3 regions of the Paenibacillus sp. RC334 genome follow, and region 1 is predicted to be linked to each of the others. Evidence: riboswitches for the same ligand, from Rfam matches in the RefSeq annotation. Region 1 holds a riboswitch; each other region holds the start of a gene.
The links. Region 1 has a riboswitch for cobalamin ahead of metE (5-methyltetrahydropteroyltriglutamate--homocysteine S-methyltransferase). Riboswitches for the same ligand answer to the same signal wherever they lie in the genome.
Positions count from the first base shown of each region.

Region 2: another riboswitch for cobalamin. It lies ahead of QMK20_RS06745 (ABC transporter substrate-binding protein); the one in region 1 lies ahead of metE (5-methyltetrahydropteroyltriglutamate--homocysteine S-methyltransferase).
Region 3: another riboswitch for cobalamin. It lies ahead of QMK20_RS25875 (ABC transporter substrate-binding protein); the one in region 1 lies ahead of metE (5-methyltetrahydropteroyltriglutamate--homocysteine S-methyltransferase).

Region 1 is NZ_CP125370.1:5,389,870-5,395,259, reverse strand. Features, by position in the region: gene metE (5-methyltetrahydropteroyltriglutamate--homocysteine S-methyltransferase) at 1-2,179, opposite strand, end outside; cobalamin riboswitch at 2,340-2,535, opposite strand; gene nrdG (anaerobic ribonucleoside-triphosphate reductase activating protein) at 2,719-3,216, opposite strand; gene QMK20_RS24745 (anaerobic ribonucleoside triphosphate reductase) at 3,213-5,162, opposite strand.
Region 2 is NZ_CP125370.1:1,417,756-1,423,145, reverse strand. Features, by position in the region: gene QMK20_RS06755 (ABC transporter ATP-binding protein) at 1-779, opposite strand, end outside; partial or broken gene QMK20_RS06750 (FecCD family ABC transporter permease) at 784-1,821, opposite strand; gene QMK20_RS06745 (ABC transporter substrate-binding protein) at 1,818-2,822, opposite strand; cobalamin riboswitch at 3,030-3,223, opposite strand; gene QMK20_RS06740 (histidine phosphatase family protein) at 3,424-4,173, opposite strand; gene cbiB (adenosylcobinamide-phosphate synthase CbiB) at 4,218-5,189, opposite strand; gene cobD (threonine-phosphate decarboxylase CobD) at 5,179-5,390, opposite strand, start outside.
Region 3 is NZ_CP125370.1:5,645,593-5,650,982, reverse strand. Features, by position in the region: gene QMK20_RS25880 (nucleobase:cation symporter-2 family protein) at 1-331, shown strand, start outside; cobalamin riboswitch at 1,038-1,235, shown strand; gene QMK20_RS25875 (ABC transporter substrate-binding protein) at 1,443-3,026, shown strand; gene nikB (nickel ABC transporter permease) at 3,042-3,971, shown strand; gene nikC (nickel transporter permease) at 3,987-4,802, shown strand; gene QMK20_RS25860 (ATP-binding cassette domain-containing protein) at 4,799-5,390, shown strand, end outside.

The DNA.
Region 1 (5,390 bases):
GCAGGGCACGCTGTATCATACTCAGCATTTCTGACACATCGGGAATGCGCGGGCTATGGATATCATATACGCCCAGACCGATGCCTTTGTCATACACCTGATCCTCAAAGCTGACAATCAGTTCTCCGTGGCTACGCGAGGTTTCAATAGAAATGACGTCGGCATCCATATCGGAGATGGATTGGATCATATCCTGAAATTCGGAATAGCACATATGCGTATGGATTTGGGTGGCGGGTTCAACGGTTGCTGTTGTAACAAGGAAGGCTTGAACCGCCCACGCCAGATAGGCTTGCTGCTGTTCTTTTTTCAGTGGAAGCCCTTCACGGATCGCGGGTTCATCGACCTGAATCATGCCAATCCCCGCTTTTTCCAGTGCTTCTACCTCTGCACGCAGGGCCAGTGCTAACTGTAAAGCAACCTGACTGCGAGGAATATCATTACGTTCGAAGGACCAGTTCAAAATCGTTACCGGACCTGTCAGCATTCCTTTGACTGGCTTGGAGGTCAACGATTGGGCGAAGGCCGTTTCTTCCACGGTCATGGGTTGATCGAACGACACGTCTCCGTATATAATCGGCGGTTTAACACACCGGGAGCCGTAGGACTGCACCCACCCGTTTTGTGTAAAGGCAAAGCCTTTCAGCTTTTCGCCAAAAAATTCAACCATGTCTGTCCGCTCAAATTCCCCGTGTACGAGCACATCAATGCCAATGTCCTCCTGGATATCAATCCATTCCTTGATTTGCTGCTGAATGAACGTCCGATACTGCTCGGCAGACCATTCCCCTTTGCGATAGTGCAGACGGGCTTTGCGAACCTCTGCGGTTTGCGGGAAGCTGCCAATCGTCGTCGTAGGCAGTGGAGGCAGATTCAGCTTGTCCTGCTGGATCACACGACGCTCAGCGAAGGGAACGCTGCGTGACTGCGGCTCTTTCGCCAGTAGATCCGCCATATCGGTAGCGGTCTGTACTCGTGCCGCCGAGCTGTTGAAGCGGGTTACCGCGTCCGCACTCTGCTCAAGCTTGGCAATTGCCGAGGGTTCGCGTTTGCCAAGCGCAGCGGTCAAAGCTGCGATTTCTTCCAGCTTTTCATCGGCAAAGGCCAGCGCTTGCACCAGCTCTCGGTCCAGCTTGTGCTCTGCTTCCAGACTGACTGGCACATGCAGCAGACTGCATGATGGCTGCACGATGAGCTGTGCAGCGGTGGTTTGCTCTGCCAGTTGTCCAAGCAGCGCAGCTACGGTGTTCAGATCGGAACGCCATATATTGCGCCCGTCAATAACACCAGCGGCCAGCGTTTTCCCTGCGGGGAAGCCATGTCGTAGCACATGTTCCAGGTTTTCGCCATCATCATGCACAAAATCAAGACCTATTCCCTGTACCGGGAGCGTAGACAGGCGCTCATAATGATCCAGACTGCCAAAGTAGGTTTGCAGCACGATATTTAAGGATGGAGCAGCTTGGGCCAGAGCCTCATAGGCCTCCTGAATAATGTCCAAATCCTCTGTCGGGAATGAGGTGGTCAAGACAGGCTCATCTACCTGCACCCACTGAACGCCTTCCGCAGCCAGCTCAGACAGGACGCGGGCGTACAGTGGCAGGAAGCTTCGTATGATCGCGGCCAAATCCTTACGGTCATAGCCTTTGGACAGAGCAACGAACGAATAAGGACCGATAATGACGGGTTTACCTTCAATACCTAGTTCCTGTTTCGCTTCACGATAAGCCTGCAACGGCTTATTCTCGGTGAACACCGGAGTTGCATTTGCCAATTCCGGTACGATGTAGTGGTAATTGGTATTCAACCATTTGGTCATTTCACTGGCGGTGGCACCCTTTTGTCCACGGGCTATCCCGAAATAGACGGACAGAGGAACAGGCCCATCGGGACGGTAGTTGAACCGTTCCGGCACCAGACCGAACATCACGGATGTATCAAGCATGTGATCGTAATAGGAAAAGTCTCCGACCGGAATTCGATCGATTCCCTTGTCGCGCTGCTTGCTCAGATGCTCCAATCGCAATCGTTTCATCTCGGTATGCAATTCGCTTTCATCCATGCTGCCGTTCCAGAAGCGTTCCAGTGCTTTCTTCCATTCCCGGTTTCCTCCGATACGCGGATATCCCAGGTTACTGCTGATCAAGCCGGACAACTCAGGCAATTCGGTAAATGACATGTACTTTTCCTCCCAGGCTGGTAGCCAGTTTATTTTTGCGTACAAAAAAAGACATTCCTCCCCGGGGTTAAAAATGAGTAGGGGAAAGAATGCCTCCGTTATTTAAAAAATGAAAATTCGGCGACTGCTCTTAACACCTCCCTATCTCCCGTAGGTACTTGCGATGTTGTTGAAATAGGCAGGTCTCCTGACTTACGGATCATGACTTTCAGCGCTCCTTCCCGGTCTGTGGACCAGTGGGTGTATCAACAGCTGAAAATTCCCCGTTTACAGTGGCGGGACCGCGCCGGACTTGCACCAGCTTCCCTTTTAAGCCTGTACTGAATAGAACAGACACCTATCTCCAAGCTATGCGATTATGGTATGACGAATAATTATGCACTCGTATACTTGTTCACCATCATAAGTGAAACTTGCAGGATACGCAATATAAACTCTGTTTAAATCTAAAATGAACTACATGCAAAAAAAGACAAGCCCTCTCCATAAGGAAAGGATTTGTCTTAGGGTGTAGTATCTCATGCGAGTATAACATCGCCTTAGGCTAATGTAACTATAGATCCTGCCTGAATGCTGGCCTTCACATCCACCAGTCGTTGATTGCGGCTGCCCCGGAAGGGAAGGGTCAGATCCTTTTGCTGTTCTACAAAAGGGCCGTCCACAATCACATCGCACAGCAGCGCCAGCTCCCGGCGGGCCTGATCCGTAAGCAGCTCCTCATAGTCAAAGCCCGTATAGGCCCACACGGTTCGGTCAGGGCAGGCAGCGCGGAAGTCGCGCACAAACTGCGTGCATTCCGATGCCGAGAAAAAAGGGTCTCCGCCGCAAAGGGTTAACCCGTCTAGCAGTGGATTATCTGCGATGTCACGGATGACTTCCTGCTGTCGCTCCAGTGTGAACGGTTCACCTGCGCGGAAGCTCCATGACGAGGGATTGAAGCAGCCGGGGCAGGCATGGCGGCAACCGCTAATGAATACGACGGTACGCAGGCCATGCCCTTCGTTCAGAGATTCCGGAATGTAGCCGCACAAATTCACCGATGCTTCACCCGGTCACGCACCTCAGCCTGCTTCGCGGCGTTGAAGCGAACGGTATAATCACCTGTCAGATATCCGGTTACCCGGCGCAAGCGCTGAAAATGCGTATGTTCTTCATCAGCACCGCATTCGGGACAGCTTGTCCCGATAATGCCCTCGTAGCCGCATTCCGTGCAGCGGTCTACCGGATGATTGATGGAGAAGTACCCAATGTTCTGATGGAGCGCGTATTGTACAATTTTAAGAAACGCCTCCGGGTTATTCCGCGCATTACCATCCAACTCGATGTACGAAATCGCACCAGCGTTGCACAGATTATGAAATGGGGCTTCGAGGCTGATTTTACGGGCAGCCGGGAGCGTGTAATACACAGGAATGTGGAAAGAGTTCGTGTAGTATTCTCGATCATTTACCTCGGGAATAATTCCAAAATCACGCTGATCCAGCAACGTGAACTTGCCGGATAGACCCTCGGCAGGCGTAGCGAATAGTGTAATGTTAAGATCATGCAATTCACTCATACGGTCGCAGTAGACACGCATAGAAGCTATGATTCGCTGTGCTTCACGGTATACAGCGTCATCCTCTCCGTGGTGCTTGCCATACAGTGCCTTCATGCATTCGGCTAACCCGATAAACCCGACCGACAGCGTACCGTGCTTCAGTACGTTGCCCACTTTTTCATCCGGCTCCAGCTTTTCTCCGCCTTCCCATACCCCTTCGCGCATCATAAAGTCTGAGGCTTTTGCCGGCTGGCTGGTCTGTATATGGTAGCGATGGATCAGTCCGTCCACGGCAATGCGCATAACCTCTTCCAATCTGGTATCAAAGCCATCCCGGTCAGGTATCTTGCGCTTGCCTGTGCAAATACCGTACTCAATGCCAAGACGCACCAGATTAATCGTATTGAATGAGAGATTACCCTTGCCGCTTTGACGGTTTCTGCCGAAACGGTCAGCAAAGGTGCGGGTACGGCAGCCCATCGTCGCAATAATGGTATCCGGATCATCTGCGCGGTAATAGGGCAGGTTGAAGGTAGCATCCACATTGACAAAATTGGGATACATACGTTTGCTGGAGCATTCTACTGCCCGCATGAATAAGTCATAGTTGATATCGCCTTCGGCCTGATTAATTCCTTTTTTGCATTGGAAAATATGCTGTGGGAAAATAGGGGTTTCCCCGCTGCCCAGGCCACGAATAGTGGCCTCCAGCAATGATTGCGTAACAAGCCGCCCTTCAGCAGAAGTACACATACCGTAATTCAGTGATGTGAACGGAATTTGCCCGCCTGCCCGACTGCTCATGGTATTCAGGTTATGAATAAGGGATTCAGCGGCCTGGCGGGTCTCCGTCTCCGTTTCTTCACGTGCGAATGCGTATGAACGAGGGCAGACCTCCTGTAATAGGCTGCTGGCTATATGTAATTCGTCATCAGGCAGGGTGGGTTCTATTTCTTCTCCGAACAGACGGAGTCCCTTGCGCAGATGCTTGCGGAAGGACCGGGCCACGAAAGGAGCAAGGTCCCAGTCTATTTTATTGGCAGAGACACCTCCAAATTGGCTGTTTTGCTGAGACTGAAATATAATAGCCACCAGTGCCATAGCAGACATAATGGTTTGTGGTGTGCGCACAGAGCCATTGCCTGTATTAAAACCATCTTGCAACAAACGACCAAAAGGTATAAAGATACAGTTCGTAGTCCCGAGCACATATTGGTCCAAATCGTGAACATACACATATCCGTGGTCGATAGCGTCTGTCAGTTCAGGCGGAAGCACACGTAGTCGCGCATACCATTTGGCGTACTCGGAGCCGAGCTTACTCATTTTTCCACTGAACGACTCTCCATTCAAATTTGCATTCTCCCGCAGCATGTCCAAGTCTTGTGCCCCAATGACCCGCTCGCCGATGCTGTATAATTGATGTTCCTCCAACACTTTCATTGCAAAAACCTCCATATAGTAAAATATATATTATTCTCCAAAAAACAATATATTGACGATATCGTGTACTAAACAATTGTTTCGGTCTATATATTGTATATATGGATGGATAGAGAGTATGTGATTATTGTCACGTCGACAGGGGGAGAACGCACAAAAAAGTCAGGTGAAAGTTAGGAACACATCAACGAATACGCTCCTTATTCTACACCTGACGATCGAATATTT
Region 2 (5,390 bases), 2.0 Mb from region 1:
ATCACAGGCTCAACACCGTACACATGGCGAATACGTTCCTCTGTTAGCAGCTCTGACGAAGCTCCTAACCCTTCAACCATCCCGTCCTTGAGCACAAGCAAATCATCACAAAACTGGGCAGTCAAATTGAGATCATGCAGAACAGATATAATCGTCACACCTGTTTCCCGGCGCCATTCCGCCAGCAGCTCCATAAATTCAAGCTGATAGCGCAGATCCAAATAGGTTGTAGGCTCATCCAGCAGCAAAATCTGCGGCTCCTGCACCATCACCTTCGCCAAAGCCACACGCTGCCGCTGTCCCCCGCTCAATTGGTCTAACGGCCTGTCCGCCAAAATAGTAAGACCCAGCCTCTCCAGCACGCGATCCGTGATGATTCCCGGGTCCATCCCTTTTTCCTTATCCACCTTTTCTCTACCAAACCAGTCCTGATGGGGAAAGCGTCCCATTTCCACAACTTCCCTTACCGTGTAGCCCACTGGAGGAAGCCCTTCCTGCTGGAGTACAGCCACAAAACGGGAAAGCTCTTTTCTGCCATAGCTGCTGACCTTTTTTCCATATATAAGAACGTTGCCCGAAGTCGGGTGATCCACACCGGAAAGCAGATGCAGCAACGTCGACTTTCCACTGCCGTTCGGACCGATGATGCCCCACCAATCTCCTTCGTCTACGCTCCAGCTTATATTTTTCAACGCATGGAATTCCCCGAAATCACGAGTCAGACTGGCAATCTCCAGCGCCCGGACTCGCGTCTCCTGTGGTCCATTTGCTTCTTTCACAGCAATCCCCCCTGCGCAGCTTCTTGTTCCGGTACAGGAGATATGCGAAGAACGGTGCACCGACAAAGGCCGTCATGACACCAAGAGGAATTTCCGTCGGAGCCAGCAATGTACGCGCCGCAGTATCGGCCCATGCCATAAAAATAGCCCCGCCCAGCGCGGATAACGGAACAATCATCCGATAGTCGGGGCCCGTCACCAGACGGATAATATGCGGTACAACGAGTCCCACAAAGCCAATCACTCCGCATACCGAGACAGCCGCGGCTGTCAGCAGCGTGGATATGATCAGAACAGATAACTTCGTTGCATCTACATTAACCCCCATATGAGCCGCCTGACGTTCACCCAAGGCCAGAATGTTCAGCACTCGTGCCCGGTTCCACAGAAACACCAGCCCAATGACCACATAAGGTAAAAGAATGCCTGTATACGACCAGCCGCGCAGACTGAGGCTTCCCATTGTCCAGTACAATATTTCATTGACCGTCTCCCTGGACATGGCTGTCAGAAAGGAAACGACCGCACCCAGAAAAGATTGCATCACCACGCCCGATAAAATGAGACTTTGCGTCGGAATTTTGCCGCCTTCCCTCGCCAGCGTCAGCACCATCCACAACGTCAGCATTCCGGTCGTAAACGCCACCAGCGGCAGTGTCCATACGCCTACAAATGAAAATTGAAGCCCCCAATAAATCAGTACCGCTGCCCCTACCGAAGCCCCCGAGGATACCCCCAACGTGTAAGGATCAGCCAGCGGATTGCGCAGCACACCCTGAAATCCGGCTCCCGCCAGCGCAAGCGCTGCGCCTACCAGCATACCCAGTAACACACGCGGCAGTCTGACCTTCAAAATAATCTGCTCTGTGGATGTATTCCAATCCGGTGTAACCGTCTCACCTAACCACGGCAGATGGTTGACCAGAATACCCGTGATTTGGCTGACGGGAAGCTTGGCTGAACCGATGCCGAGACAGAGCAGCAGCGTCAGCAGCAATAAAGCAAGACCTGCCCCTCCAAAGCCAATCAGTCTACGATTCATTTGAAAATTTCAGGATACACGCCCTTGGCCACTTCCTTGAGACCTTCCGTTACACGCGGACCCGGCCGACTGATCAGATTATCATCCACGGCAAACACCCGGTTGAGACGAACAGCCGATATTTGATCCCATCCACTACGGGCTTTGATGATATCGCCCAGTGTCTGGCCTGTTTTGTCGTCCTTGACATTTTTGCTGTATAAAATGACGTCCGGATTGGCCGCAATAATATTTTCCTCACTGATCTGATACCAGCCCTTTTGTGTTGCAGCCACATTTTCGCCGCCCGCCAAAGAAATCAGCTCGTCCATAAACTCGCCCTTGCCGACCGTCCAGCCGGGTGAAAATTCGACGTAGACTCTCAGCTTTTGCCCTTTACCGATATTTTTAACACCGTTTTTCACTTCCGCTACATCGGCTCTCATCTTGTCGGTTACCGCTCTCGCTTCTTTCTGATGATCGGTAATTTTCCCATATAGTTCGATATTAGCCATGACATCTTCAACCGTTTTCGGCTCGGTTTTAAAAATCATAATTCCCATGTCACGCAGCTTGGTTGTCGCCTGCTCACTGAGTGATATCCCTGCAAAAACGACTTCCGGATTCGCAGCAATGATCGCCTCTTCATTCGGCTTCATAATACCGCCCACTTTGGGCTTCTTTGTAGCCGCTTCCGGGTAATCCGAATAGTCCGATACACCGACAATTTCCTTATCCAGTCCGATGGCGAACAGCGCCTCGGTTTCAGCCGGGGAGACGGAAACGATTTTGTCCGGCGCTTTTTTGAACGTAAACTCCTGCCCGGTCGCATCCTTAATGGTCAGCGGGTAGACCGTTTTGCCCGGAGGCTCCTGAGCGGTTGCCGTCTGCCCCGGTTGCTGTGAAGCTTGATCCCCTTTATTTTCAGCGTTCTTTCCGTTAGCTCCACATGCACTCAGCACAACCGCCAAGACCAGAGCCAATAAGCCTGTAGTCCAGACCTTTATTTTATTCCCTGCCATAATTTACACCCCTCCATATAAATTCTTTTAAGAGCGTCACTTGAACATCATCCGATATCTGCTAAATCCAGCCTTCTTTTCCTTTCAAAAAACCCCTGCATCCTCAGATAAGGACACAGGGGTCACGTTAGCGCAGATCGTACGCAGGCGGCAGTTTCTTCCGCATGGACAGTCACTGCGAACACGTCATCCTTTCCTCGAAGGACTATGGTGACAGGCGGACGGGCAGGTATCCTGACTTACAGAAACATGCGACAGCCTGTTGCTCCTTCATATGCTTTATGGCACATAAAGCAGAGCGGGCTGGCATTTTTCCATTTACAGTGGCGGGACCGCGCCGGATTCAAACCGGCTTCCCTTTTAACAGCGCACCGGAAAGAACCCGAGGGTTTCATCCCGCTGCACCGACCTCGTCTGCTGGATATTTGATGTAGTGTTGGTCAAGCCGTTCTTTTACTTGATGATTATAGGTTAAAAAAGACTGGCTTACAACCCAAACCGCCTGTTTACCTGCCCTATGTCTGTGATCATGAGAAGTATAGCGTAGTCAGTTCATCCAGGTTATTCGGGAGTAGCAAATGCGGAGCCAGAGCTATAAACATCATGCCTGCTCCACCAGCCATCCGGTGAACTTATGCCCTGTAGCCAAATCTGGATGTGATTCTGTAGAACGGGTGGCGGTTAAATCTGCAAATGGCTTTTGTGCCAAACTCAACCGAATCGTAATTGCCGCTCCCGGCTTCGGATTCAGGCTCCAAAAATCATGACCCGGTACCAGCATACAAGCCAACTGACGAATCACTCCACCATGCGTGACGACCAGAACAGAAGGTGGAGCATCAGACAAACCTGTTTTCTGAATCTCCATCATTTTACGCCACTCATACAAAGAGTATAGAAATTCACCCAGGCGGTTCACAAAGTCTTTCCAGGACTCTCCACCCGGCGGCGTAACCCGTTGCGGCTCATCAATCCACGCGCGGTACAACGCCACATCCTTGAGCATATCATACGTTTTTCCATCCCATTCCCCAAAATGAAGCTCTCTCAGACGTGGTTCCATGGTGGCAGACCAAGCAGACATATTATCTGGTTTCAGTTCCGATTCTGGCAAAATGATCTGCAAGGTCTGACGACAACGTATCAAGTCACTACAATAGATTCGGGCAAAGGAATGTCTCTGTAATTTTTCCCGCAAAGACTCTAATTCCTGCTCTGCTCCCGGTAGCAAGCCCAGATCGGAGTGCCCCAGGTATCGACGTTCCCTGTTCCATAAGGTTGTGCCGTGACGTACCAGCACAAGCTCCAAATCCCATTGCGGGTGTTCTGTAAAATAATGCTTCAAGGTCATGTCACTTCCTGCTCTATTGCCGGTGTTCGGTGCGTCACGCTTCATCACTGCGTCCACCCCAGTGCATAGCATCCGGCGGACACGAACAGACACAATCCCACGAACATACTGGACACGGCAAACATCAGCCGAATCGTATGTCGGATATCCTCCGGCTCCATCGGTCGCACCAGTTCTCCCATATATGCACGGAAAGAGCGCACGCCATGATATACATTATAGCCCCCGAGACGAATTCCCAACGCACCCGCAACTGCTGATTCTGGAAAGCCACTGTTCGGACTGGGATGCAGCCGCGCATCTCGCCTTACCATACGCCAGCTACGTCCAGCATCATGCCCATAAACCCACGCCGCTACTACCAGCATACCCACTGTCAGGCGTGCCGGAATGTAATTAGCCACATCATCCAGACGTGCCGAGGCCCAGCCCAAATGCAGATACTTTTCATTTTTGTAGCCAACCATGGAATCGAGGGTATTCACAGCACGATAAGCCAGAGCTAATGGTGCTCCCCCGATCAGGGCATAAAAAAGCGGGGAAATAATTGCGTCCACGATGTTTTCAGCCACCGTTTCGACGGTACCGCGCGCAATCTCAGGCTCATCAAGCCGCTGCGTATCCCGCCCGACGATCATCCCCAGCTCCCGGCGTGCCGCAGACAGGTCACCTGCCTTCAATTCGCGATACACCGCCATTCCGGCGTCCTTTAGTCCTTTGGAAGCAATCGTGGTGGCGATCAGCACAATTTCCGCGCCGATAGACAGCCACGGATGAATCCAGGCAAGCAAGCGCAGTAACGCCCAGCCAAGCGCGAAGGAGCCGCCCACCACAATCAATGGCAGCAGCAAGCCAGCGCGTTTCAAACCACGGTCACTGTGAACCCGGCGGCGAATCGCCTTTTCCAAGGCAGAAATGGCATGTCCCATGCCGATGACCGGATGTGGCAACCACCTCGGATCGCCGATCAGCCTGTCCAGAAGATATGCAGCCATCATGATCAAGCTAACTATCACGCCGCCGTTCCTCCTCCAGCACTTCACCCAATACAGACAGTAGCATGCCGTTGGCTTCCGTGTCCTTGACTGCAATTCGAAAATGGCTCGCCGTTAGCCCCGGGTACATAGCACAGCTACGTATAAGAATCCCGCGCTGTCCAAGCGCCTGTTGAATGGCCGATGCGCTCCACGTCCCCGGCGCCCGTGCCAGCACGTAAT
Region 3 (5,390 bases), 260 kb from region 1:
CTTAACGACAGTGATTCCTAATGCTGTGCTGGGAGGGGCGATGATCGTCATGTTCGGTTCGGTTGCTGCGTCGGGCATGTCTATTTTGTCAGAAGTGGACTTGAGGAAGGAAAGCAATCTGCTGATCGCGGCATGTAGCATTGCGGTGGGCCTCGGCTCTGCCGTGCTGCCCCAAATGTTCGACCAACTGCCGAGCTTTGCCAAAATGCTGCTGCAAAACGGTATCGTATCCGGTTCGATCGCAGCGATTGTCTTGAATATCGTTTTAACGAAAAAACAAGGCGAAGCGGTCAAAGGTGTGACGGTGGCGGAGGTTCCGCAGAAGGTTTGATGATTAGTAATAGGTAAGGACAGCCGGAGAGAGGACGTAAGCCTCTTTTTCCGGCTTTTTGGCATAGAGTTATTGATAAAACCCTCTTCCTGTATGAAGATCGGGGTTTGAGATTCTATTAGAAGAATTTGCTAGAGTGGTAGGCGAGGTCATGGTATAATCTACCTTATGGATTTTGAATAGTGGTGGATGTTTTCAGACCACGGCGCAGCTTCCCGAAAGGGGGTGAAGCCGATGGTCAACCTTGTGTCGTGCTACGATGTGTTGCGTTGGATGGTTACGTTACTAAGCCTGGTGTTTAGTATTCGTAAACTTTATCGCTGGCTACGTCGGAAATTTCGGAACAAGCGAAAACCCACCGCGTAATTAGGTTAGGCGCCTAACGGTGGGTTTAGCTAAGCATTTAGCGCGCCGTGGTGATCCACAGCCTTTCAAGTCCTAAGAGTCTTTGCCGTTGGTAGCGGCGAAGACTCTTTTTAGTATACGGACACGGTGGTTATCTCTATACCTAATTTTATCACGTCCATTGCGTACACGCAACGCAAAGCCACAGCCTTGTTTCTCGCTGTATCATTAAAATTTAAATTATTATGCGACATTTGTTGACAGGCCTGTAACAACAAAATAAGATAGTCCTAATTCGTAATATAGAGGAATAAAGGAAGAAAACAGGTGTGAACCGGACTTTCCACCTACAGGGTTTCGCTGAAATCATGTAGATGGCTGTTGTGCGTGTTCACTTAAAAGGGAAGTTCGGTAGATTCCGACACGGACCCGCCACTGTATACAGGCATCAGCAGGGAATTGCTGTAGCTTTCGGAACAGCCACTGGAACTGTGAAGAACCGGGAAGGCCTGAGAGATAAGCCTGAAGTCAGGAGACCTGCCTGTTTTAACATCACTGTCAGACTCACGGGATGCTGGGGAGGTGGTTAGGCGTGCTGCATACGGGAATGTCTGAAACCGATCCGATCCCCCTTGTTTTTAGAGGGTGAAGAGGGTGAGCTTAGGCATTTTATAATGAAAGCATTTCTGACTGCTGATTAAGCGGTCGGGGATGCTTTTTTCGCGTTAGGTATGTATGAGATTACAAGATGAGGGGAGTCAATAGAATGATAAGCAATCGTAAAAAGCGTTCATGGTTTATATGTACAGGGGTGATGCTACTGCTGGCAGTTATGGCTCTTTCGGGATGCTCGACAACTAATAAGACGGCGGATAGCCCCAGCAAGGGCGAGAACACATCCACACAACAGGCTACAGCAGATAAGAAACTGGTGATGGCGTATACGTGGAAACCGTCGGGCGTTGACCCGCACGGAGACAATAGCTGGGATGTCATGCGGTCCGGCGCAGGTGAGACACTTGTCCGTTTGAATGAAAAGCTGGAACCAGTGGCTTGGCTGGCCAAGGAATGGAAGCAGGACAGTCCCACAGTTTGGACGTTCAGCTTGCAGGATAAGGTCACTTTTCATGACGGAAAGAGTATGGACGCGGAAAGTGTGAAGGCTTCCCTGCTGCGCTCCATCGAGAAAAGCCATTTGGCAAAGGATTTGCTAGACGTAAAGTCGATTGATGTAACTGGGCGGCTGTCGTTGAAAATCACGACAAACCAGCCCAATTCAGCGCTGGTGTCCAATCTGGCTGATCCATCGACGATTGTGCTGGATGTAGCGTCTATGAAGGATGAGCAGAGCTACCCTGCGATGACAGGTGCTTTTAAAATTAAAGCGTTCAACAAGGATCAGTCATTGGTCGTAGAGCGTTATGACGAATATTGGGGCGAGAAGGCACGGCTGGCTGAAGCAACGATGAAGTTCATTACGGACGGCAATTCACGCCTGTTGGCGCTGCAATCTGGCGAAGTAGATGTAGCGACTGATATTCCGGTGGATAACGCGGAGGTATTAAAAAAGAACGATAAGCTGCAAGTGCTGTCGGCTCCCTCTTTGCGCACTCATATGATCGTGTATAACATGGAGTCGCCTGTGTTCAAGGATGCCGCGAACCGCAAAGTAGTGGACAGCCTGATACCACGTGCATCCATTGTGAGTGCGATCATGAGAGGCTATGGTACGGAGGCAAGCAGCCCATTCCCGAGCATTCTCTTCTTCGGCAAGGTGGAACGTAAAGCGCTGGACGGAACGGCGGAGCAGTTGTTGACGAAGGATGGTTGGCAAAAGGATGCCCAAGGTACATGGACCAAGCAAGGCAAGCCGTTCGAGGTTACGTTGCTGACCTTCCCTCAGCGTCCAGAGCTTTCAGTCATGGCTGAGGTGATTCAGAGCCAACTGCTGAAAGAGGGCATCCAGGTGAAGATCCGCAAGGTGGAAAATATCGACGAGGCGCTAACCAAAAACGATTGGGATTTTGCCATGTACAGTATGCTGACTGCCCATACGGGGGAGCCGCAATATTTTATGGACATGTTTTATTCCTCTAAAAGCGAGGCCAATGTAAGCCGTTATGGTTCCAAACCGCTGGAGAACCTTCTTGGCAGCTTGAAGCTGGCGAAGGATACAGCACAGCGTAATGCCGTGACATTGCAAGCGCTGGATATCATTAATACCGATTTGCCGCAGTCGTTTATTGTTCACCCTGATAATGTATTTGGGGTGAAAAAAGGGGTTGAGGGCTTTACACCGCATCCGATTGAGTATTACTACATTACGGCGCAATCCGATATTGCGGAATAACGGACTGCATACCCTATGATTCGTTTTATTCTGGAACGTATGGCGCAACTGGTCATCATTGTGTTCGTTGTATCCACGCTGACGTTTGTGCTGATGAGGCTGGCTCCCGGCGACCCTGCTACCATTCTGCTCACCGCGCATAATGTGCCTGCCTCTGAGGAGGCGTTGACGGCGCTGCGGAAGGAGCTGGGCTTGAGCGAGTCGCTTCATATTCAGTATGTAAACTGGCTGCGGGATGTGTTCACAGGGCACTGGGGCACCTCCTATGTATCCAAGGAGTCGGTGCTAACCGAGCTGTGGAACAGACTGCCTGCTACCGTGGAGCTGGCCTCGGCGGGCTTTGCCGTCATGACGTTGCTGACTCTTGGGATGGGGCTGGCTGCCTCGGTAAAATCCAGCGGTTGGCTGGATCGTCTGGGAAGGCTGTTTGCACTGCTCGGATCGTCCATCCCCTCTTTTTGGCTTGGCTTTCTGCTGATTTACCTGTTCTCCGTCCGTTTGGGCTGGCTCCCGTCCATGGGTCGGGAAGATTGGACTCATTTGGTACTGCCAGCGCTGACCCTTGGGGCAGGTTTGGGGGCTGTGCAAGCCCGTGTGCTGCGTGCCCAAATGCTGGAGCTGGGTGACCGGAATTTTGTGAAGGCGGCGAAGGCCAGAGGCTTTTCCCGCACGCATATTCTGTTTTTTGAGATATTCAAGCATGCGATTTTGCCGATCATCACGCTGTTAGGCACGAATCTGTCATTTATGCTGGCGGGCAATGTCATCGTAGAGACGATTTTTTCATGGCCGGGTTTAGGCAAGTATTTTATAGATGCGATTACGCAGCGGGATTATCCAGTGATTCAGGGGTATGTTATTTTTGCTGCATTTTTAATCGTAGGTGTTCAGTGTTTGGTAGATGTGGTCCAGGCGGCTGTAGATCCAAGGTTGCGTTTGCGTTAGGGGAGGAAGTTGAAAATGAAAAACATGCGGCTGTCCTTCAAAGGGAGCTTACTGACAGGAGGAGTGCTGCTGGGCCTGATCGTGCTGCTCGGGGTACTGGCTCCATGGGTTGCTCCTCACGATCCTCTTGATGTGGACCTTCTGAACCGTTTGGCACCACCTAGTCGGAAATATCCATTTGGTACGGATCATCTGGGTCGGGATGTACTGTCACGGCTGATTTACGGCATTCGGACAAGCGTACTGATTGCCTGTGCGATTACAGCAGCCACGCTCTGCATCAGTTTGCCGATAGGCTTGCTCATTGGCTATGTGCGCGGGCGTGTGGATCAGCTAGTCATGCGGGTGATTGACGGAGTGCTTGCTTTTCCCGATATTATTTTGACGGTGGCGATTGTGGGTATCTTGGGTCCGGGCTTTGTAAACATGACCTTAGCCATTATTGCGGTACGGTGGGCCGGGTATGTTCGGTATATTCGCACCCTTGTTCAAAAAGCCTGTCAGGAGGACTATGTGAGATACGCCCGTTTATCCGGTAATTCACATGTGCGCGTACTGAGACGTTATGTATTGCCACAAGTGCTGCCACAGCTGCTTGTGTATGCGGTTTGGGACATCGGGCGAGTGGTGCTTATGGTTGCCGGACTTTCCTTTCTGGGGCTGGGCGTACAGCCGCCTAAGCCGGAATGGGGCGTGATGCTGCATGATGCGACGTCGTATTTTCAGGTGGCGCCGCATGTCATGATTTTTCCGGGCTTGGCGATTATGCTGTTTGTGCTTGCGTGCCAGCTTCTGGGAGACCGATTCTCCGAAAAGGGGGCGGCAGAATGAAGGATGGGACAGGACAGATGAAAGGAAATATGGTAGGGCGCAAGCCAATGTTGCACGTGGAACATCTGGAGATATGCCCCATAGGCACAGGAGCGGGTACACGTATTGGCGCAGCAGCAGGTGCGTACGCAGGTGGGAAGCCGGGTGCGAATGGGAAAACAATACGGAACAGCGTCAACCAACCGCTGCTCCGGGATGTCAGCTTTTCCGTGTATCCGGGGGAAATTGTGGCTCTAACCGGGCCGAGCGGATGTGGCAAGAGTCTGACCGCGCACGCAATCTCGGGCATGCTGGAGCCGGGGATCGGCGTTACGCAGGGGCATATGTACTACAACGGGGAGGACATCGTCCCGTTCGATGAACGGCGCTGGCAAAGGCTGCGCCGCGAGGACATTGCCCTGCTCATTCAACAATCGCTGAGCGGGTTGAATCCGATCCGTACCGTCCGCGCACAGCTGACGGACACGCTTAGACTGCACGGGCGGCGCTGGATGCCGCCCGACCAGAGGGGGCTGGGCAACCTACCCCGCCCTGTACAGCATCAAGCCCCCCCACAGGGCGTGCTGCCCCGGATGTGGCAGATGCTGA